3 regions of the Pseudoflavonifractor sp. HNCC25GI2 genome follow, and region 1 is predicted to be linked to each of the others. Evidence: predicted binding sites of a transcription regulator. Region 1 holds the regulator's gene; each other region holds the start of a gene.

Region 1 (7,551 bases):
CACAAAGGCCTTGACCAGCATCTGTACCACCGACACAAAGCCGGCAATTACAGTGATGTAACAGGGAATACGAACCTGATCGGGGATGACCTTCCGCAGGGCGGAAATTACGATGTTGGAGCACAGCAGCACGAAGGTGGCTGCCAGGCCCATACCGATGCCGTTGGAGGCCATGGTAGAGGTGGCCAGAGTGGGACAGGTGCCCAAAACGAGCCGCAGTACCGGGTTCTCATTCAAGATACCGTTGGTCAGTATCTTTAATTTACTGGGTTTATTACTCATCTCATACACCTGCCTTTCAAGGAATCGCGTTGTAGGCTTCAATGGCGGAGTTCACCGCGTTGATCAAAGCCGTACTGGAGACAGTGGCGGAGGTCACAGCGTCCACATCCTGATTCAGAACCAGAGCGTCGCTGGTGTCCAGGCCAATGTAGTTCTCCCAGTAGGAGGGAGTACCGGCAACCTTGCTGCCGATGCCCTTGGTCTCAGCCTGCTCGGTGACCTTGATCTGCTTGATGGTGCCGTCGGGATTAATGGCAGTCATAACCACTACGTCACCGCCGTAGCCCTTGGCAGAGCTGGTGATGACAACGCCCACATCGTTGGTGGACTTATAAATGGCGGAGACGTTGTCCACGCTGACACCGGTGATCTCCTCAAAGCCTTCGGCCTCGGGCAGCAGCTCGGTACGGGACTTCTCCTCGGCCAGGCGGGTGGCCTCCTCGATGATGGGGGCAGTGACCTGGTTGGTGGCAGCCAGGGCGCCGGTCACCACGATGCAGATGATGACCAGAACCACAATGGGCTTAAATACTTTGTTCCAGCTACTCATTTCGCGGCACCCTCCTTGCTCTTTTTCACCTTGGCGATGCCCAGCTTATCCTGGCGGGTCAGCACTTCAATGTAAGGAACCACCAGATTCATCAGCAGGATGGCGAAGGACACGCCCTCGTTCATGGTGCCCAGGAAGCGGATGGCACAAGTGATGACGCCCAGGCCGATGCCGAAGACAATCTTACCCTTGCGGGTGGTGGGAGAGGTGACATAGTCGGTAGCCATAAAGAAGGCACCCAGCATCAGGCCGCCGGAAAGCAGCTGATAGACGGGATCCTCACCGGCGATGAAGCTGAGCACAGCCACAGTGGCCAGATAAGTAACGGGAATGGTGGGGCTGATGACCTTGGTCCAGATGAGGTACAGGCCGCCGATGATCAGGGTGATGGCGCAGGTCTCGCCCAGCACACCGCCGTGGGTACCCAGCAGCAGAGTGACATAGTCAACGCCCTCGGAGTTGGCCAGAGGGGTGGCGGAGGAAACCGCGTCGGCGGGGAAACCGTAAGCGGACATACGGCCGGCAAAGCCCATGGCCATAGCGATACGGCCCACGATGGCGGGGTTGGCGAAGTTGTAGCCCAGACCGCCGAAAAGCTGCTTGACTACCACGATGGCGATGAAGGCGCCCACGACGGGCATCCAGTACGGCAGCGTGGAGGGCAGGTTGAAGGCCAGCAGCATGCCGGTAACCACGGCGGAGAAATCGCCGATGGCCACCTCACGGCCCATCAGCTTGCAGTAGGCCCACTCAAAGAAGACGCAGGCCGCCACAGTAATGGCAGTGAGGATCAGGGAATTGATACCGAAGATAATAACAGACGCAATCAGGGTAGGAACCAGGGCCAGGCACACCCGCTGCATGATCTTCTGGGTGCTGTCGGGGCTGGTAATATGGGGCGCGGCAGTAACGATCAGCTTATTGGCCATTACTTCTTACCTCCATTCTTCATCATGATCTTTGCCAGGGCGATGGAGGGGGCCAGCGGCCGCTTGGCGGGGCAGACAAAGGAGCAGGTGCCGCAGCTCATGCACAGATCGGCATTGAGCTCCTGCAGCAGCTCCACATTGCCGGCGTTGTAGGCCTGGACAATCTCCTTGGCGGACAGGCCCAGAGGACAGGCGTTGGTGCAGCGCCCGCAGTGGATGCAGTTGGTGGGCTTGGGAACGTGGGCCCACTTCTTGGAAAATGCCAGAACGGCGTTGTTGTTCTTCAGCACGGGCTGAGACAAGTCGGCAATACAGTTGCCCATCATGGGGCCACCGTAGAGCACCTTGCCGGGCTCGTCCGTCAGTCCGCCGCAGAAGTCCAGCAGCTCCTGAACGGGAGTGCCGATAACGACCTCCACATTCTTGGGCTCCTTGACGATGTCGCCGTCTACGGTCAGGCGCTTGGTCACCAGAGGCATGCCGGTTTCCAGGTACTTGCCCACAAAGGCCACGGAGGTGACGTTCATCACGATAACGCCCACATCGGAGGGAAGTCCAGGGAAGGGAACCTCGCGGCCGGTGCAGTTTTCAATCAGAACTTTCTCAGCGCCCTGAGGATAGCGGCAAGGCAGGGTCTTGACCTCGATGCCGGACGTGTCGATGGCGTCCTTCATCTTGGCAATGGCCTTGGGCTTGTTGCCCTCGATGCCGATGATGCAGTGGGCGATGTTCAGATACTTCATAACCGCCTTGATGCCGCTGAGAATAAAGTGGGTATCCTCCAGCAGGCAGCGGTTATCAGATGTAATGTAGGGCTCACACTCAGCGCCGTTGATGACGAGGGTATCAATCTCGTCCAGATTCTTGGGCGCCAGCTTGACGGCGGTGGGGAATCCGGCGCCGCCCAGACCCACCAGGCCGCTGGCACGCACCGCGTCCTGGAAGGATTTCAGGTCTGTGACCTGAGGAGGAGCAATGGCGGGATCCACCTTCTGCTCTCCGTCGGGAATAATGACCACCGCAGTCTGAGCCGCCCCATTGGGAGCGGTGATGGTGGTAATCCCCTCCACCACGCCGGACACGCCGGAGTGAATATCAGAGGAGACAAATCCGCCGGACTTTCCGACGACGGTGCCTACGTACACCTGGTCGCCCTTTGCCACGACGGGAGATGCCGGTGCACCGATGTGCTGAGACATGGACAGCACAATCTTTGACGGCAGCGGCATGACTACCGTCTCAAGGTCCGAGGTCCGTTTTTCGTGCGGAACCCCAGCGCCCTGAGCAGAACGCTTGAGAAATTTACTCATTCAGATTTCGACCTCCCTATACTGCTATCGCTGGAACAGCAGGTACCTCCCTGCCCTGCCGCAAGTAGTGTCCCTCTCCCCTGCCGGAAGCGGGGGCGCACAGCAAACGGCCCTTCCCAGGGCGGAACGCACCCAGACGCCTGCGATTCACAGGCGCACGACAAAACCCGCCGGATTCAAACTTTTTTTCAAAATTTGAAGCCGTCGGTCTTGCTTGCGTCGTTTATCATACACCTAACTTGTCAAAATTGCAAGATTCTTTTCACCTCCCGGCGTAATAGCCCAACCTGGCTTTCTGCAAAAAAAGAGGTGCGGGGCGTGAAGAAATTCACGCCCCGCACCGGAGTCTCTTGCTTCTCAGCAGCAGCCGTTGTTGCAGCCGCAGTTATTGCCGCAGCCATTGCCGCTCCAGCTGTTCCCGCCGCAGCAGCAGCAAAGGATGATGATCAAAATGATGATCCACAGACAGCCGCCGCCGCCAAAACCGTTATTGCAGCACCCCATATGAGTACCTCCTGTTTTATGAAAGTTTTAAGAGGGCTGTTTGCCCTTCTCATCCCCATCATATGCACAGGCTGAAAATGGGTTCGGCTTTAAGCAGTAAATTTTTCCGCAAACACGCGCAGCATGGCCGCAACTTCGGCCCGGGTGGCGCTGTTCTGCGGGCTGAGGGTCAGGGTGCTGGAGGAGGTACTTCCAACAATTCCCTCCGCCACTGCCCAGGCAAAGGAATCCCGGGCCCAGACGCTGGCCTGGGACAAATCCTGATAGCCGGACAGGTCGGCTCTTGCGTCTGCACTCTGCCCCAGATAATTGCGCACGAAGCTGTGCAGCAGAACCACAATCTGCTCCCGCGTCACCTTCAATTCAGGGCCAAAGGTGTTAGGACCAGTTCCCGCGGTAATCCCCTGCTCGGCGCCCCACTTCACGTAAGCGGCGTACCAGGCCGAGTCCGGCACATCACTGAAGCTGGCATCTGCCGAAAGCAGCTCATCCTCCGGCGAACCGGCCAGGCGGTAGAGCACGGTCATCAGCATGGCACGGTTCATGGCCTCATAGGGGCCGAAATGAGTGGCATCCACGCCGGAGAAGAGCCCGTTTTCATAGGCGTAGCACACCTGAGTATAGAACCAGTCCTGCGTACTGACATCATAAAACGGGATGGCGGATCCGCTCCCGGCTGTGTAGGTGTAGCTGCCCTGGACTCCCATCTGGGCCGCGCCGGAGCTGACGGAAATGGAAGCGGTGGTATCCTCTCCCGTCAGATACCGGTGTCCGGTGGTAAGGCGGCTGCCGGAGGCGATCTCACTGCCCTCTGTCACATCTATGAAGGCTCCGTTGTGGGTGACCACCGCGGTGCCAGACAGCACAAACAGTCCGGATCCAGTGGTCAGCTCCACCTTATCACCACCCTTCCATTCTCTGGGCTGGAAGGAGGTACTGTAACTACCTGAAGTTCCGGTGCTCTGCCCCAGATAGCCTTGCTGAAGGGCGTCCAGAGTACTCTTGGCCTGGTCGTAGGCCTCCTGCAGCTTCTGATTGGCGGCAGTGGTACCCTGACTTACAGCACTGGGAATCACGGTGTTGTTCAGATAACTCAGCGAGATAAGGCTGTCTCCGGAGGACAGCGCATAGGCCCCGCAGGCCAGAACCAATAAAACACCGGCCGTCACTGCCAGCCGGAGGACTTTCTTTTTCATACGGACTCCTCTCCAGCATCTGTTTTCCGGTCGAATTCCCGCTGGGTGATCATGTAATTCAATGCCAGCAGACTATCGGAGAAGTGCACGGACTCCACCACGACCTGTTCCGGGTTAAAGCTGATCTCATAATTGGTAAAATTCCAGATGCCCGGCACACCGGCGGCCACCAGACGGTCGCCCATCTCCTGAGCCGCTGCAATGGGGACCGTCAGAAGTCCCACACTCACCGGATTTTTGGCCAGAAATGCTTCCAGCTCATCTGCATGATAGACGGGCACACCGGCAATTTTTGTACCTACCACCTGTTCATTTACATCAAAGGCGGCCAGAAGCCGGAAGCCGTTGCTGGAAAAGCGGAAATTCTCGATAATAGCCCGGCCAAGGTTGCCGGTACCCAGCACCACCACAGTGTGTCCCCGGTTAATGCCCAAGATTTCACCGATTTCCTCTTTCAGCGTATCCACTTTATATCCATACCCCTGCTGGCCAAATTCTCCGAAGCAGAACAGATCCTGACGGATCTGGGAGGCGGTCAGGCCCATGGACTTGCCCAGCGCGCTGGAGGAAATCCGGACCACTCCCGTCTCCTGCAGCTCGGACAGGTGCCGGTAATACCGGGGCAAACGCCGAATGACGGCCGTTGATACTTTGGAATTTCGTTTCATCATTGCTGCTCCCTAACTGTTTGGAGGTAGTGCGGGCAGCCCTGGACTTGAGACCTCAGAGCGGGTCTCCGGTCGTCTTCCCACAGCCCCATACTGCCCTCATTTTACTATAACAGTTTACCCGATCTCCTCCCCACTGTCAAATTCTTTTCCTTTCCAGTCAACGGTGCGTTGGTTGCAATCCCGGTTCTCATTTGGCATAATGACATCTGGGAGGGATCGTTATGAATCAAACAAAAATCGGACTGCTTATCCGGATGCTGCGCACCGAGCGGGGTATGACCCAGCGCCAGCTGGCCGGCGTCCTGGGAATCACCGACCAGGCGGTCTCCAAGTGGGAACGCGGCCTTTCCCATAGTTAAAGAAGTGGACCACAACCCCACGCTTTTACTTCACCCTCAGGCCCACCGCAAAAACTCATCCCCCGCAGGGGATCACAGCGACGGAATATCCCACGGGGCCCAGTTTCCCATCTCCACCCAAACCCACGGCGGGGATATTCCATGGAGCGGAACCAACCTTATTCCCCGCCTTGTACCCAGCTTTCTGCATAGCATCCAGGCCCCACCCGTGGCGGGCCACCCAGCCACCGGCACACACACAGCCACCCTCTGAACAACAAAAAACGGCCCTTTTCGGACCGTTTCAAATGACCTTGCAATCTTTCCCATTCTGGAGTAAAATAGTTTCATCGAGATAAATAGAGGCAGGACGTGAGGTGTTGCGAGCACCCCACGCCCCTATGCAGGAGAAGGGACCTCCCACACAATAGCATTTCGCTACGCCTTTTCTCATTATAGCCGCTTTGGATTTAATTTACAAGGTGGTTGTGATGGGCTTTGTGTCGTACCTCAATGCGGTGTAGGGAATATACAGCCCTGCGCCGCTTTTATTTATCTCGGCGGGAACGCCCAACGGGGGACCGGGAGCAATCCCACCCCCAGCGGGCCGGACCGTTGAGAGGCAATAAAAAAGCCGTCACTGTGACGGCATAGGAGGAAACCATAATGAAAAAGGCTTTGATATTGGGCTTGTCTCTTTCACTGGCCCTGACCCTGACCGCCTGTGGTGGTTCCAATGACAACACCGCTGACAGCACCCAGGACACCAGCACCCCGGAAGTTACCCAGCCCGTGGACACCAGCACCCCCGAGGTGGAGCAGAACACGCAAACCACCCAGGGAAACCCGGAGCAGACACCAGCTGTTGAGGAAACCACCACTCAGCAGGCTACTCAGACCAGTCAGCAGACCCAGGTACAGCCAGAGGTCAAGTTATTCAATGATTGTAATGAAACGGTGTATGCCACGGAGACAGTAAACATTCGTTCCAGTTATAGTGCTAGCAGCAACAAGTTGGGTTCATTAACCAAGGCCCAATCAATCAAGCGTACCGGAACTGGTACCGGAGCTGCAGCAGGTTGGAGTCGAGTAGAGTTTAATGGTAAGGAAGCATATATCAATTCCAGTTACTTAAGCACCACGAAGCCCCAGGTAAGCACAAGTACCAGCAAGCCCAGCACCTCGAGTGGAACTTCAACCAGCAAACCCAGCACCTCAACTAGTAAGCCAAGCACATCAACAAGCAAACCCAGCACATCAAGTGGCTCCAGTACTTCTGGTAGCTCTGGGGCCCCAGTTTTTAAGCCAACACCTGGGCATACTAGTGGTAATCAAACTCTAACAGATGACAGCGATTTTGGTGATATGATAGGTAATAATGATGATAGCAATGTAGGCGGTTACTACAATCCAGAAACAGGTGAGTTCTTCCAGTAAGGAGGGATAGTAATGACAGCCAGCCGCGCCCTTGGCGCCACCGGCACACTCCCCACAAAACGGCATCCTATAGAATCAGAGGCTCCCAACCTGGGGGCCTCTTTTTTTGTCCCCTCAGCCCCTGAGGGCGGCACATCTATTCCCCATTGGTCCCATAATCGTGTTGGCCCCAAGCCAACACCAAGGGGGCGAGCGAGCGGCGCAGGCGAAAGCCGAAGCTGCCGCCCGCCCTCTTGTCAGTTGTAAGGCCCCCGTCATGTGCCGCCCGGTCAGATGCCTCCCATATCTAGTAGGAGGCATTTAGTGTACTCCGGTGCAATCCTGTGTCCTAAAG
Region 2 (7,551 bases), on a different contig from region 1:
ACGCCGGCTGGCACGGCAAGGCCCCCAACGACGAGGAATTTGAGATTGCCATGAAGGAGCTCTCGGCTCAGCTGGCAGAAGTGGAGGGGAAGTAAGATGGCCGACGTGAAGAAAATTGCCACCCGGGACAGCTACGGAAATGCCCTGGTGGAGCTGGGACAGCAGCATGACAACCTGATCGTCTTTGACGCCGACCTGGCCGGCGCCACTAAGACCGGAACCTTTAAGAAGGCCTTCCCTGACCGCCACTTTGACTGCGGCATTGCCGAGGGGAATATGATGACGGTGGCCGCCGGCGCGGCGGCCATGGGCCTGGTGCCCTTTGCCTCCACCTTTGCCATGTTCGCCGCCGGACGGGCCTTTGAGCAGATTCGCAACTCCATCGGCTATCCCCACCTGAACGTGAAGATCGGTGCCACCCACGGCGGTATCTCCGTGGGCGAGGACGGCGCGTCCCACCAGTGCTGCGAGGACTTTGCCACCATGCGCTCCATCCCCGGCATGGTGGTCATGTCCCCCGCCGATGATGTGGAGGCCCGGGCCATGGTGAAGGCCGCCTACGAGCACGTGGGCCCCGTGTATATGCGCTTTGGCCGCTCCGCTGTTCCCGTCTTCCATGAGAAGGAGGGCTACTCCTTCCAGATTGGCAAGGGCGAGGTGCTGCGGGACGGCACCGACGTGGCCATCATCGCCAACGGCCTGCTGGTGGCCGAGGCCATCGAGGCCGGCAAGGCCCTGGCTGAGCTGGGCATCCAGGCCCGGGTCATCAATATGGCCACCATCAAGCCTCTGGATGAGGAGCTGGTGCTGAAGGCCGCTCAGAACTGCGGCAAGATCATCACCTGCGAGGAGCACAACATTCTGGGTGGCCTGGGTGAGGCCGTGTGCGGTGTGCTCTCCGAGAAGTGCCCCACCCCCGTGCGCCGCATCGGCGTCAACGACGAGTTCGGTCACTCCGGCCCCGCCGCCGCGCTGCTCAAGCAGTTCGGTCTGTGCGCCGACCACATTGTGGAAGTGGCCAAGGACTTCTGCGGCAAGTAAACCATTCCATAAAAAAATGCCTGTGCCGTCGGCACAGGCATTTTTTTACGTTCTTAGAAGCAGAGGCTGAAGCTGCCGGCCCTCCAGGGCGGCCTGGGCGGCGTCGGCCACCTGGGAGAAGTCCGCCACCAGGGAGGTGGGTTTTTTGGCGGGATCGTCCTGCCCGAAGGGGACAAAATAGATGTACTTCCGGTTCAGAAGAGCGCCGATGCTGGCCGCGGAGCCGGAGAGCCCGTCGTTGGTGGAGGGGGCAATAAGCAGAGGGCGGCTGTTGCGCAGGTGGGCCTTGGCGGCCATGGTAACGCTGGAGTCGGTTACGCCGGAGGCCAGCTTGCCCAGCGTATTGCCGGTACAGGGGCAGATGATGAGCAGGTCCAGCAGATGCTGGGGGCCAATGGGCTCGGCGGCCTTCACCGAGGCAATGACCCGGTGGTCGCAGATGCGCTCCATTTCCCGCATCAGGTCGTGGGCCTTTCCAAAGCGGGTGTCCGTTTCCGCGGTGCACTCGGAGACGATGGGAATGACATTTTGCCAGCGGGCCCGCACCTGCTCCAGGGCAGCCATAGCCTTGGCGTGGGTGCAGAAGGAGCCGCACACGGCGAATCCCACAGTGATGTTGTCCAAGAGAACCTTCCTTTCCGGGCCGTCAGCGGCCCAATTCATGGAGCATATTATAGATTGTGGTCTTGATGGCCGCGCCGGCGGTCACCGGGGCCACCTTGCCCGGCAGGGAGAGGGCCCAGATGACCGTCAGCCCCAGCTCCCCTGCCGCTGCCAGATCCACGCCGCCCGGCTTGGAGGCCAGATCCAGCACCAGGCAGTCCCGGCGCAGATCCTCCAGTTCCTTTTGGCCCAGTACCTGGGCGGGAACCGTATTGATCACCAGGTTGTAGCTGCACAGCCAGCCCGCCAGCTGCTCCAGATGCTCGGTGCCGAAGCCCATGGCCTGGGCCCAGGCCAGCTGCTCGTACTTTCGGGCGGCCACGCTGACCCTGGCCCCCAGGGCGGCAAAACGCTGGGCGGTAAGCCTCCCCACCCGTCCAAAGCCCAGGACCAGCACCCGCGCGCCGTGGATGGTGATGGGCAAATGCTCCATGGCCAGCTGAAGGGCGCCTTCGGCCGTGGGGACTGCGTTGGCCACGGCCAGTTCCTCCCGGGCAAAGTAGTCCCGGACCATCAGCCCCCGGGTACCGGCCATGGCCAGCAGCTCCGGGTCCAGCCGCCCGCCGCAGAGAAATTGAGAGGGGGAGAGCCGGTCCAGAATGGGCTCCAGGGGCTGGGGCTCCGCGGAAAAGGGAGCGCTGAGCATACCCGGTTCTCCGCTGACCGGCAGGGGCAGAATGACGCAGTCGGCGTTTCCGATGTGGTCCAGACGGTCTGTATGGATAAGGCCTGGGTGGTCGTCAGGCGGATCTGCGTGGAGCGCATAGAGGTGGACGGTGTGGCCATCCTCGGCCAGCAGCTGGGCCAGCTTTGCCTGGCGCATGTCGCCGCCCACCACCCAAAAGCTTAGTTCCTGTTTGATGATATCACCTCCGCTCGCCGCCGAGGGACGGACGGGCAAGCATGTGCCGGTCCGCGCTTGGGGCGATGTGTTTCTATTTCACTGTATGCCGCCGGAGGAACGGAGGTGCGGAAACAAAAAAGCGCTCTGCCTTTTGGGCAGAGCGCTTTTTATATGCGAAGGAAATCTTACTTGGCAGCCTTGGCAGCCTTGATGGCTTCAATGAGCATGGGGGCAACCTTGAACAGGTCGCCGCAGATGCCGTAGTCGGCAATCTCGAAGATGGGGGCATTCTCGTTCTTGTTCACGGCAATGATGCACTCGGAATCCTGCATGCCGGCCTTGTGCTGGATAGCACCGGAGATACCCAGAGCCACATAGATCTTGGGGTGAACGGTCTTGCCGGTCTGGCCAACCTGGTGGTCGGCAGACATCCAGCCGGAGTCCACCACGGCACGGGAGGCGCCCACGACGCCGCCCAGAACCTCAGCCAGCTCCTCAGCCAGCTTGATGCCGCCCTCCACGTCCTTGGAGATACCACGGCCCACGGAGACGACCACGTCGGCACCGATGAGGTCCACCAGCTTCTTGGCGGCCTTGACCACCTCGACAACCTGGGTCTCCATGTCGGCCTCGGTGAGGGAGAAGTTGGGCTTGATGATCTCGCAGGCGTCAGCCTTGGCCTGGTCGAAGGCGTTCTTCTTCATAACGCCGGGACGGACGGTGGCCATGGCGGGACGGAAGCGGGGGCAGATGATGGTGGCCATCAGGTGGCCGCCGAAGGCGGGACGGGTCATCTTCAGGTTCCGGTCATCCTCGGGGATGTTGTCGATCATGGCAGGAGCCAGAGTGGAAGCGGAACGCAGGAACTCCTTGTACTTGGGCACATCGATGTCCAGGTGGGTGCAGTCGGCGCACAGACCGGTGTGCAGACGGGCGGCGCAGCGGGGGCCCAGGTCACGGCCAATGTTAGTGGCGCCGATGAGCATCACCTCGGGCTTGTACTCATGGATCACGTCGCAGATGACCTTGGTGTAGCCGTCGGTGGTGTAGTTCTCCAGCAGAGGGTGGTCGCAGACGTACACGCCGTCAGCGCCGTAGCCGCCCAGCTCCTTGGCAATGCCCTCGATGTTGTGGCCCAGCAGGATGCCGTACAGCTTGGAGCCCAGCTCGTCGGCCAGCTTGCGGCCCTCGGAGATCAGCTCGAAGGAGGTGGGCATCATCTTGCCCTGGCGCTGCTCACAAAATACCCAAACGCCGCCGTTGAATTCCTCGATAGCAGCACTGTTGTAAGTAGACATATTCTTCAATTCTCCCTTCTATCAGATCAGGTGCTTGGCGGCAAGGATGCCGGCCAGCTTCTCGCAGGTGGCCTTGTCGGCGCCCTCCAGCATCATGCCCACGCCCTTCTGGGGGGGAGTAAAGGACTTAAAGATGTTGGTGGGGGAGCCCTTCAGACCGATGGTGGAGGGATCGATGAGGGGATCGTCCTTCAGAGTGTTGTAATCGAAGACCTCGTAGGGCTTGGAGTAGCATTCAAAGATGCCGTCCACGCTCATGTAACGGGGCTCGTTGAGCTCCTTGATGCAGGTGACCAGGCAGGGGGTCTTGACCTTGATGGTCATGTAGCCGTCCTCCAGCATGCGCTTGATGGTCAGGGTGTCGCCGTCCTTCTTGATGTCGGCGGCGTAGGAGACCTGGGGCAGGCCCAGCTTCTCGGCGATCTGAGGACCGACCTGAGCGGTGTCGCCGTCGATGGCCTGACGGCCGCACATCACGATGTCTTCCTTCTCCACGCCGATCTTGTTGATGGCAGCGGCCAGGATCTGAGAGGTGGCGTAGGTATCGGAGCCGCCGAACTCACGGCCGGACACCAGCACGGCGCGGTCCACGCCGCGGGCCATAATCTCACGCAGCATTCCCTCTGCGGGCGGGGGACCCATGGAAACCACAACGACCTCGGCGCCGGTCTGCTCCTTCAGGGTCAGGGCGGCCTCAACAGCGTTCAGGTCATCGGGGTTGGTGATGGTAGCCATGGAGGCACGGTTCAGGGTGCCGTCGGGGTTCACGGCCACCTTACCAGAGGTATCGGGGACCTGCTTAACACAAACAATGATTTTCATTTCCATCTGCCTCCTAACTTATTTCACACCCAGCGCGCGGGAGATAACCATGCGCTGAACCTCGGAAGTACCCTCGTAGATCTCGGTGATCTTGGCGTCGCGCATCATGCGCTCCACGGGATACTCACGGGTGTAGCCGTAGCCGCCGAACAGCTGCACGGCCTTGCGGGTCACGTCGTTAGCGGCCTCAGCGGCGAACAGCTTGGCCATGGCAGAGTCCATGCCGTAGGGCTCGTGGTTCTGCTTCTTGGTAGCGGCGGCGTACACCAGGTACTGAGCGGCCTGCATCCGGGTGTGCATGTCGGCCAGCTGGAACTGGGTGTTCTGGAACTGGCTCAGACGCTTCTTGAACTGGATACGCTCCTGGGTGTACTTGACGGCCTCGTTCACAGCGCCCTCGCCCAGACCCAGAGCCTGAGCAGCGATGCCGATACGGCCGCCGTCCAGAGTCTGCATGGCGATCTTGAAGCCCTGGCCTTCCTTGCCCAGCAGGTTCTCCTTGGGCACGATGCAGTCCTCGAAGATCAGATCGCAGGTGGAGGAGCCGCGGATACCCATCTTCTTCTCGTGCTTGCCCACGGAGAAGCCGGGGAAGCTCTTCTCCACGATGAAGGCGGAGATGCCGTGGTTGCCGGCCTTGGGATCGGTCATAGCGAAGACCACGAAGGTCTCGGCCACAGTGCCGTTGGTGATGAAGCACTTGGAGCCGTTGAGGACGTAGTGGTCACCCTCCAGCACGGCAGTGGTCTGCTGGCCGGAGGCGTCGGTACCGGCGTTGGGCTCGGTCAGGCCGAAGGCGCCGATCTTCTTGCCGGACAGGAGGTCAGGCAGGTACTTCATCTTCTGCTCCTCGGTGCCGTGCTCAAAGATGGGGGCGCAGCACAGAGAGGTGTGAGCGGAAACGATAACGGCGGTGGTGCCGCACACCTTGGCCAGCTCCTCCACGCACATGGCGTAGGACAGCACATCGCCGCCGGCGCCGCCGTACTGCTTGGGGAAGTAGATGCCCATCATGCCCAGCTTGCCCATCTTCTCCACGGTCTCCATGGGGAAGCGCTCTTCTTCGTCGATCTCCTCGGCCAGAGGCTTGACCTCGTTCTCGGCGAACTCGCGGTACATCTTGCGGACCATCTCTTGTTCCTTAGACAGGTGAAAATCCATTTTTCAGTCCTCCTAGTTTTTAATACTTAACTGACATCATCGTAGACGCTCTTTGCCGAAGCGGGGCCCGTCTGACCGGGACGGACGGCGCTGGACGAGGGAGCAGACGATATGAGGTTTGGTACCGCGCGGCCGGGAATATTGTTATATTTTTAACAAAGAAAGCCCGAAAAAACCGCAACACGGGCAGCCCCCGCTGTTGCGTTAAAGTATGTACGCGCGGCAAAGGAATTTTACTGTTAAAATTATAACGGTTTTCCCGGGGGAGTGCAAGGGGGAGATGTCTGGTAAAATGCACAGTTTTTGTGGAAATGTTTTGGCAAAAACAGAAAGAGGCATCAAAAGGCACAAAAAATGGTGAAATTTCCGTAAAATAGCGTCAAAAGAACGGAGAGAAAAACGAGGCCCCGGTCCTGTGGACCGGGGCCTCGAAGCATAGCACCTTACTTGGAATAGTCGTAGAAGCCCTTGCCAGACTTGCGGCCCAGCAGACCGCCGCGGACCATCTTCTTCAGCAGAAGGGCGGGACGGTACTTGGGATCGCCGGTCTCGGTATACAGGGTGTCCATGATGGCCAGACACACGTCCAGGCCGACGAAGTCGCCCAGAGCCAGGGGGCCCATGGGGTGGTTGGCGCCCAGCATCATGGCCTTGTCGATGTCTTCCACGCTGGCCACGCCGGTCTCCACCAGGCCGATGGCCTCATTGATCATGGGGATGAGGATCTTGTTGACCACGAAGCCGGGGGCCTCGGCCACCTCAACGGGCTCCTTGCCGATCTCCTTGGAGAGGTTATAGATGAAGTCGAAGGTCTCCTGGGTGGTGTTGGCACCGCGGATGATCTCGATGAGCTTCATGGAGGGGACGGGATTGAAGAAGTGCATGCCGATGACGGGGTGCTTCAGGCCGTTGCCCATCTCGGTGATGGACAGGGAGGAGGTGTTGGAGGCGAAGATAGTGCCCTCCTTGCAGAAGCCGTCCAGCTCATGGAGCAGCTCCTTCTTGGTGGCCATCTCTTCCTTGACGCACTCAATCACCAGATCGACGTCAGCGGCCTCCTCGTGAGTCTGGGGAATGAGGACGTTGGCCATCAGGGCGTCCACGGCCTCCTGAGCCATCTTGCCCTTCTCCACCCGCTTCTGCAGGGACTTACCCAAGGTATCCTTATGACGCTGGGCGGACGCGGGGCTGCTGGCGTACATCAGGACGGTGTGACCCTTGGCGGCAAAGACCTGTGCGATACCGCGGCCCATGGTGCCGGCGCCGAAAAGTGCGACTTTCATACTGTGTTCCTCCTAAAATAATGTAAAATGGTTGCCAGCATCCTTCTGGCAGGGTCTGACCGGATAAACCGGTCCCGCTCTCTTGAAACACAGTATACCTGTTTTTTTGCCGCGGTGCAAGAGGAAAGTGCGGTAATGTTTTAGTGAGATGATAGGGCAAAGGGAACGGAGCCTGCACTTGCTCAGCCGGACAGCCGGGCAATGTTCTGCTCGGTGAGAGCGAACCACTGCACCGGCATGGGATCGGAGCCCCCCGTGTGCCCCTCCAGCCACTGGAGATAGACTGATTCATCCACCGGTGTTTCGTCTCCGTCCAGATAGTAGAGAAAACCGCTGCCGCTCACGTCCAGATCCTCCGGAAAGGCGGGGAAGTCCGCATTTTGGTCGGAAATCTCCCGGTCCCAGGCGTCTGCCGAGCCTGCGTAGGAGTAGCTGTCAC
Region 3 (7,551 bases), on a different contig from region 1:
CTGCCTGTCATCCAGCAGGCGATTGAGACGAAGATCTCCAGCGGCACCAATACCCACGCCGGGCTGCTGGCCGGTAAAGCTATGCTGGACGAAGATACTGGTGTAGACGCAAACCGGAAGTATATGATTTTCGTCAGCGATGGTATCACCTATATTTTTGACGAAGAAGCAAATTCCATTAACTCTCAGCAGATGACCAACGGCGAGTACGCGATTATGGCTGGCCCTGACTGCTGGGCAATCCGCCACTATGCAGAGGGCGGAAAGGATTACCTGCCTGAAAGCTTTGAAAGCTACCTGAACGATGTGGGACAGGATCTGGATATGGTCAAGGAGTATATCCAGCTTTACGACAATACCGCCAGCAACACAGACCTGCACATCCCCAGAGAAAATGGAACCGAGTATCCTACCTGTGTGGATGTGGCGCTCTATAAGACCTACAAGACCTATATGGAGGCTGTAGAGGCTGGCTATCGCTGCTATGCGGTTGCGGCTGACACCGGCGCTGCTTCTGACTATCCCTGGGGTCCCGCATTTATGAGCTATCTGGCGGACGGAGAGTCGGTTTCCTTCAAGGAAATTCAGAATGACATCTATTACCTTCTGGCTGATGGCTCCACAGTCAAGGATGTTATCGGCTACGGCGATGACTACAACTTCGACTTTGTCAACGACATGAGCAAGTTGTCCCTGACCGTGAACGGTGTGGAGCAGACCGTACGTGAAATCGAACTGCTCGATCCCATGTTCAGCGGCTCTTATGAGACTGCCCGCTACGCCTTTGGTGAGGCGAATGAGGAGGGTGTTTACCCCTACGTTCTCCACTATTATGCCAAGGGCGAGGATGGAAACTCCGACGAGTGCTTCCTGTGGGAGATCAACGTCCCCGTGAGCAACTTTGCTCCCGTGGAACTGACCTATTCCGTGAAGCTGACCAATCCCAAGACTGACCCCGGCACCTACGGACAGTATGACGAAGACGGCAGCAAGGGCTACGGCGGACTGTTCACGAATAAGAGCGCAACCTTGTGGCCCATTGATTCCAACGGCGTACAGATTGCGCCCGAGAACTTTGCCAAGCCCACCGTGTCTTACACCGTCAGCGGCGGAGGTGGCGGCGGCAGCAGCTACGACTACTACACCGTGACCGTGAACTACCTGGACAAGGACAGCGGCGACAAGATTGCTCAGTCCTATGTCAGCGCTTCCATCCGTGAGGGCCGCAGCTATGATGTGACCGCTTACGATGCCATTGCCATCGAGGGCTACACCTACGACAGCACCACCGGTGATCCCCTTACCGGTACCATGAACGGCAACAAGGTGATCAACGTCTGGTATGTGGCCGAGGACACGGACATTACCGACCCCGAGGTTCCCGGCGGCGAGCTGCCCGAGAATCCCGACGGTGGGGACGGAACCGATCCCGGTACTGACCCCGGCGTGGACATTGAGGATCCCGACGTGCCCACGGGCGAGGTGCCTGAGACCGGCGATATCTCCGGCCTGTGGCTGGCGCTGAGCGCCCTGTCCGGTACCGGACTGGCCGGCGTCACCCTGCTGGGCCGCAAGAAGCGGGACGAGGAGTAATTCCTGCCCCAAAGCGGTAAAAACCTAACCTTGAGACCGCGCCCCCGGCGTCTGCCGGGGGCGCGGCTTTTTATTTCCGGGAGGACTGCCTGTCCCGGCGGTCATATCCCGTTCTCCCGCCGCATAAGATGTCCATACACAGCCCGCGGGCCGGACAAGGAGGGAGACTATACTGTGGCGGAGAACAAAGGAAACGGACAAGTGGGACGTGCCCTGCGGCGGGGAGTTGCTCTGGGCCTGGCACTTATAGGAATTTGGGGTGTGGGCATGACGGTGGATTTTTCCAGCCTGAATGAGGCGGTGGCGGCCTGGGGCGCGGAAGGCGGAAGGGCAGTGGCGCTCATGGAGCGGCAGCTGGGGGCGCTGCCCGGGAGCGGGGAAGAGACCTTCACGGGGTGGGGGCGGCTTCTGCTGGGGCAGTCGGCGCTGCTGGCGGCAGGGGAGAAGGCGGTGGCCTCCGCCCGGGAGAGCCGGGGCGAGGACCTGGCGGGGCAGGACCCGGAGTTCTACGACCAGGACGGGGAGGACCAGGAGGAGCCCGACCTGCAGCCGCCCGCCCAGGAGGGGGACATTGTGGAGATGACGGCCCAGGGCAAGGAGGGCAGCCAGTACATCCGCCAGGACAACATCTATCTCTATAACCGCACCAGTAAGGCGCTGGATCCGTCGGTGCTGTCGGCGGGAACGGTGGATGTCCCTCTGGGGGAGGGGCCACAGATTTTGATTGTCCACACCCACGGCAGCGAGGCGTACAGCCAGACGGACGGGGACGTGTACGAGCAGAGCGACCCCTACCGTACCACCGACTGCACCCACAACGTGGTGCGGGTGGGGGAGGAGATCGCCACGGTGTTCCGGGCCCACGGCTTCCAGGTGGTCCACGACACCACGCTCTACGATTACCCGGCCTACAACGGGGCCTATGAGCGCTCCCTTGCGGCGGTGGAGGAGTGGCTTCGGCAGTACCCCACCATCAAGGTGGTGCTGGACGTCCACCGGGACGCTCTGGTGGGCAGCAACAACGAGATTTACAAGCTGGTGACCACCGAGGCGGGGGAAAAGGTGGCCCAGGTCATGATGGTCATCGGCAGCGACGAAAACTCCGGGGCCCATCCCCGGTGGCAGGACAATCTGGCCTTTGCGGTGCTGCTCCAGAAGGAGCTGGTGCGGGGCTATACCAGCCTGGCCCGGCCCATCGTACTGCGCAGCAGCAGCTACAACCAGCAGGTATCCCCCGGCTCCATTCTGGTGGAGGTGGGCGGCCACGGCAATACCCTCACCGAGGCCATCAACGGGGCGCGGATGTGGGCGGACAATGTGGCCCGCACCCTTCAGACCCTGAAGACAGGGCAGGGGTGAGGGCCAAAAGAGAGCGCTTGAAAAAGCCCCTCTTTTTGTGTAAACTGAGGCAAAGGGGGCAGAGACATGAAAAAGTTTGAATATAAGTTCGCGGACATCAAGACCCCGCTGGGGCTGGACTGGGGGAAGAAGCTCCGGGAGATGGAGCAGCAGTGGAATCAGCTGGGGCAGGAGGGCTGGCAGTTCTGCATGAGCGGAAACGGCGTGCTGGTCTTTATGCGGGAGATTGAGGAATGAGCCACGAGGACTATATGCGCGAGGCATTGGCGCTGGCCCGCCAGGCGGCGGAGGAGGGCGACGTGCCCGTGGGCTGCGTCATTGTAAAGGACGGGGCGATTGTGGGCCGGGGCCGGAACCGCCGGGAGGAGCGGGGGGACGCCACCGCCCACGCCGAGCTGGAGGCCATCCGGGACGCCTGCGGGCGGCTGGGCAGCTGGCGGCTCCACGGCTGTACCCTGTATGTCACTCTGGAGCCCTGTCCCATGTGCGCCGGGGGCATCATCAACGCTCGGATTGAGACGGTGCGCTACGGGGTTCGGGATGAGAAGGCGGGCTGCTGCACCTCGGTGCTCAACCTCTTTGAGGAGCGGTTCAACCACCACCCCCGCATCTACCAGGGGCCGCTGGAGGAAGAGTGCCGGGCGGTGCTCCAGGATTTCTTTGAACACTTACGGGGTGCGGACCCCTTGGAAAAGATTTAAAGCTTTTGTAACAATTGAAGGTGTCTTTTTTAATAAAACGCGGATATACTGATACTCGCAAGGCAAGAACATCTTTTCATTCTATCCTCCAATTTTGAAGGACCAACGGGTCGCTCCGTTGGTCCTTCCTCCTTTTTTCCGGCACGCACAGAGGAAAAAAGAAGAAAATTCCTCCAAACCGGGGGATATTTAAAACTTATGTAACAACTTTCGTTGGAATTGTTCACAACTTCTGTGTATTATAAAATCTGCAAGAGACAGTTCGTTTCATTTTAATCCTCTTTTTCAACGGTAAGACCCGGACGCTTTGGAGCTGGCGTCCGGGTTTTGCTATGTCCGGAAGTGCCGAATTATATACGAAAACCCCCGGGACTGCCGCGTCCCGGGGGTTTTCGCTCTATGAAATTCCTGCCAGATCACAAGGCAAGGCAAGTGCAGGAATGACTCAGCACTTCTCGAAGATGGTGGCAACGCCCTGGCCGCCGCCGATGCACAGAGTGGCCAGACCCTTCTTGGCGTCGTCGCGCTTCTGCATCTCGTGGAGCAGGGTGACGATGATACGGGCACCGGAAGCGCCCACGGGGTGACCCAGAGCAATGGCGCCGCCGTTGACGTTGACCTTGCTCATGTCGAACTTCAGCTCGCGGGCCACGGCGATGGACTGGGCAGCAAAGGCCTCGTTAGCCTCGATGAGGTCCATGTCCTCGATGGTCAGGCCGGCCTTGGCCATAGCCTGACGGGAAGCGGGCACGGGGCCCACTCCCATGATCTTGGGATCCACGCCGCCCTGGCCCCAGGAGACCAGCTTGGCCATGGGCTTCAGACCGTACTTCTCCACGGCCTCGCCGGAGGCCAGGATGATGGCGGCGGCGCCGTCGTTGATGCCGGAGGCGTTGGCGGCGGTGACGCGCTGCTGACCCTTGTCGGGGGACTCCTGAATGCCGGTGGGCTCAAAGGTGTGGACAACCTGGGGAGCGGGGGACTCGGGACCCACGGGGAAGGCGCCCTTCAGCTTGGCAATGCTCTCGGGGGTAACGCCGGCGCGGGGGAACTCGTCCACCTTGAACTCCACCATCTGCTTCTTCTGCTTCACCATGACGGGAACGATCTCGTCGTTGAAGCGGCCGGAGGCCAGAGCAGCCTCAGCCTTGTTCTGGGAGGAGGCGGCGAACTCGTCCAGCTCCTGGCGGCTGATGCCCCACACGTCGCAGATGTTCTCGGCGGTGGTGCCCATGTGGTAGTTGTTGAAGGCGTCCCACAGGCCGTCCTTGATCATGGTGTCGATGACCTTCTTGTCACCCATGCGGGCGCCCCAGCGCTCAGCAGGCAGGGCATAGGGGGCAGCGGACATGTTCTCGGTGCCGCCGGCCACCACGATATCGGCGTCGCCGGCCAGAATGGTACGGCCGGCCTCGATGACGGACTTCATGCCGGAGCCGCACACCATGCCCACAGTGTAAGCGGGAACAGAGGCGGGCACACCGGCCTTCAGGGCAGCCTGACGGGCCACGTTCTGGCCCAGACCAGCGGTGAGGATGCAGCCGAACATGACCTCATCCACCTGCTCGGGCTTCACGCCGGCGCGGTTCAGGGCCTCCTTGATGACGATAGCGCCCAGGTCAGCGGCGGGGGTGTCCTTCAGGGAGCCGCCAAAGGAACCGATGGCGGTACGGCAGCAGTTGACAACATAGATTTCCTTCATAGTGTCTGAAACCTCCAAATTTTGGTTTTGACGCCCCAGAGGACGCCCGGAATTTCCGCTCTTATGCTGATTATATCGGAGCGGGCCCCAAAAAGCAATCAATTTTTCTGCGCTTTCTGGCTGCATTTCTGTCTGAGAGTGACAAGAGCCCCCGAAAACGGGGCGAAACCCTCTCCCTTTCCCACAAAATCGTTAAAATTTTCACAAAAATTTGAATTTGAACTTTTTTCAAAAAAACGCCGCCCGGGGCAGGTGCTCCGGGCGGCGGAAGAGGGGGATGGGCAGAGGGTTCAGCCCAGAGGATAGACTTCGGCGCTGGGGCCATCCGTCTGGGGCTGGCTCTGGGTGCCGGGAAGGGCGTCGACGGTGCTCTGGTGGGCGATGAGGTAGTACTGGGTGTTGAGACCGCCGTACTGCTCCAGCCAGGCCAGGGTGTTTTTTGCGTTGGGGGTCAGGGTGATGGACAGGTCGGAGGAATAGGTCTTTTCCACGTTGCCTGAGAGGTCCTGGGTCAGCTCAAAGGTAAAGCGCAGGTCGGTTTGATAGGTGTTGTCCCAGCGCTCCTGGTCGGGAATGGCGTAGCGCACGCCCAGAGTGCCCGCGGCGAAGTCCTCCTGTACGGCCTCCCACAGCTGCTCCAGCTGCTGGGGGGTGGCGCCCTCCAGATAGTAGGGGTCCTGATACTGGGGGTCCTGGCCGCTGCCCTCGGCCCGGGGCAGCTCCACCCCGGAGAGGCAGACCTCCACCAGGCGGCCCGCCCCATAGTGGTCAAACGCATAGGCCTTGGCCACCAGCTCCCGGTTCTGGAGCAGAGCGAAGTACTGTCCGGACACCGTGCTGGGATCCTCCGACTCGCTGCGATAGATGGGAATGGAGTGATACTGGCGGTTCACAGTGGTGCCGTTGCCCAGAGTATAGTAGAGGGACAGGGAGAAGTAGTTGTCTCCGGGGTCGTAGGAGGGGGAGTTGTACTGGGCCCGGTCCCGCTGGGCCACCACGGCCTGGTGCAGGGCGATAAAGGGCGCCATATCCTCCGGGTCGGTGAGCTCCAGCACCAGCTGGCGGCCGTCGTCGTAGGGCTCGCCCAAGTCCAGCACAACGGAGAGGGAGGCCACCTGGTCCGCCTTGGGGACCCGGGTCTCGATGCCGAAGACGTCGGCAAAGCAGCCCCCACACAGAAGGCTCATGACCACCAGGGCAATGAGGCCACGCTTCCAGGCGCCCAGCACCCGGAAGGACTTTTTCAGCAGCATCTCGGCGGCGAAGAAGCCCACCACCGACCACAGCACCACGCACACGGACAGGAAGGCGGCGTTGTCCGACCAGGAGAAGAACAGGGAGGTGGCCATGCCGAAGGAGAGGCCCACGCAGAAGGTGACGCCCCACTGGAAGATGGGGCGTACCACCCGGAAGGAGACCACGTCTCCGGCGGACTCCACGTGCCGGCGGCGGTAGAGGAGGAGGGCCAGCAGGGCCAGCACCAGTCCGGCCACGGCATAGCCGGCCACGGTCAGGGGGGAGGCCAGCTCATAGGAGATGGGAACTGTGGTATAGTCGGCCGCATCCACAACCTGCCAGCGGCAGGCGTCGGACAGGGTATAGAGGGGGGTGAGCAGGTCCATCAATGCGTAGGAGGCGGAGGTGCTGTACCCGTAGAAGAACTGGGAGAAGAGGAGGGTCAGCAGGCCGTACAGCCCCCACACCAGACCGTTGAGGATGGCATAGAAGGCGGGAAGGGCCAGCAGGTGGCCGGTAAACATGGCGCAGAAGGCGGCAAAGGAGAAGAAGAACAGGAAGGTGGCACTCTGGACCAGCAGCCAGATGCCCAGGCAGGACAGGGCCTCCAGCCAGGCGTCGGGGGGCAGAAGCACCATCTCAATGGCGGCGGTGCACAGGGCCACCGCCAGGTGGGGCAGCAGGCCGAAGGACAGTCCGGCCAGGTACTGGGTGGTAAAGAGACCCTCCCGGCGCAGAGGCAGGGCGTGCATGGCGCAGCTGGAGCGGGCGTTGTAGAGGTAGCCGAACACCGCCATGGCGCACAGCAGGCCGAAGATGCAGGACACCCACACGCCGAAGGACAGCCAGGAGGGGAATTCCTGGGCGGCCGACAGCATCCAGTCCTGGACGTCCACGGCGCCGTAGCCCCGGGAGCGGCCGCCGACAAACTGGTTGAGCAGATACAGGGGCAGGGCAAAG

What was found. The regulator Rex, encoded in region 1, represses fermentation and respiration genes when NADH is low (regulators of the CRP and FNR family bind a similar motif). The targets are predictions, from matches to a motif close to ATTGTTAANNNNTTAACAAT.
Region 2: the regulator Rex is predicted to act here: its motif matches at 5,970-5,989, upstream of AC3YUO_RS02625 (acyl-CoA dehydrogenase).
Region 3: the regulator Rex is predicted to act here: its motif matches at 5,544-5,563, upstream of AC3YUO_RS10835 (acetyl-CoA C-acetyltransferase).

The regions. Positions count from the first base shown of each region.
Region 1 covers NZ_JBYUOW010000005.1:136,448-143,998, reverse strand. Annotated here, with positions in the region: gene rsxE (electron transport complex subunit RsxE) at 1-282, opposite strand, end outside; gene AC3YUO_RS08880 (RnfABCDGE type electron transport complex subunit G) at 299-832, opposite strand; gene AC3YUO_RS08875 (RnfABCDGE type electron transport complex subunit D) at 829-1,761, opposite strand; gene rsxC (electron transport complex subunit RsxC) at 1,761-3,071, opposite strand; gene AC3YUO_RS08865 (hypothetical protein) at 3,429-3,575, opposite strand; gene AC3YUO_RS08860 (S-layer homology domain-containing protein) at 3,665-4,771, opposite strand; gene AC3YUO_RS08855 (redox-sensing transcriptional repressor Rex) at 4,768-5,442, opposite strand; gene AC3YUO_RS08850 (helix-turn-helix transcriptional regulator) at 5,664-5,801, shown strand; gene AC3YUO_RS08845 (SH3 domain-containing protein) at 6,447-7,217, shown strand.
Region 2 covers NZ_JBYUOW010000002.1:11,024-18,574, reverse strand. Annotated here, with positions in the region: gene AC3YUO_RS02655 (transketolase) at 1-95, shown strand, start outside; gene AC3YUO_RS02650 (transketolase family protein) at 97-1,041, shown strand; gene AC3YUO_RS02645 (dipicolinate synthase subunit B) at 1,087-1,704, opposite strand; gene dpsA (dipicolinate synthase subunit DpsA) at 1,688-2,605, opposite strand; gene acrA (acryloyl-CoA reductase electron transfer subunit beta) at 2,734-3,846, opposite strand; gene acrB (acryloyl-CoA reductase electron transfer subunit gamma) at 3,868-4,668, opposite strand; gene AC3YUO_RS02625 (acyl-CoA dehydrogenase) at 4,687-5,829, opposite strand; gene AC3YUO_RS02620 (3-hydroxyacyl-CoA dehydrogenase family protein) at 6,273-7,112, opposite strand; gene AC3YUO_RS02615 (hypothetical protein) at 7,295-7,551, opposite strand, start outside.
Region 3 covers NZ_JBYUOW010000009.1:29,077-36,627, reverse strand. Annotated here, with positions in the region: gene AC3YUO_RS10855 (VWA domain-containing protein) at 1-1,593, shown strand, start outside; gene spoIIP (stage II sporulation protein P) at 1,768-2,952, shown strand; gene AC3YUO_RS10845 (hypothetical protein) at 3,019-3,189, shown strand; gene AC3YUO_RS10840 (nucleoside deaminase) at 3,186-3,653, shown strand; gene AC3YUO_RS10835 (acetyl-CoA C-acetyltransferase) at 4,099-5,355, opposite strand; gene AC3YUO_RS10830 (hypothetical protein) at 5,646-7,551, opposite strand, start outside.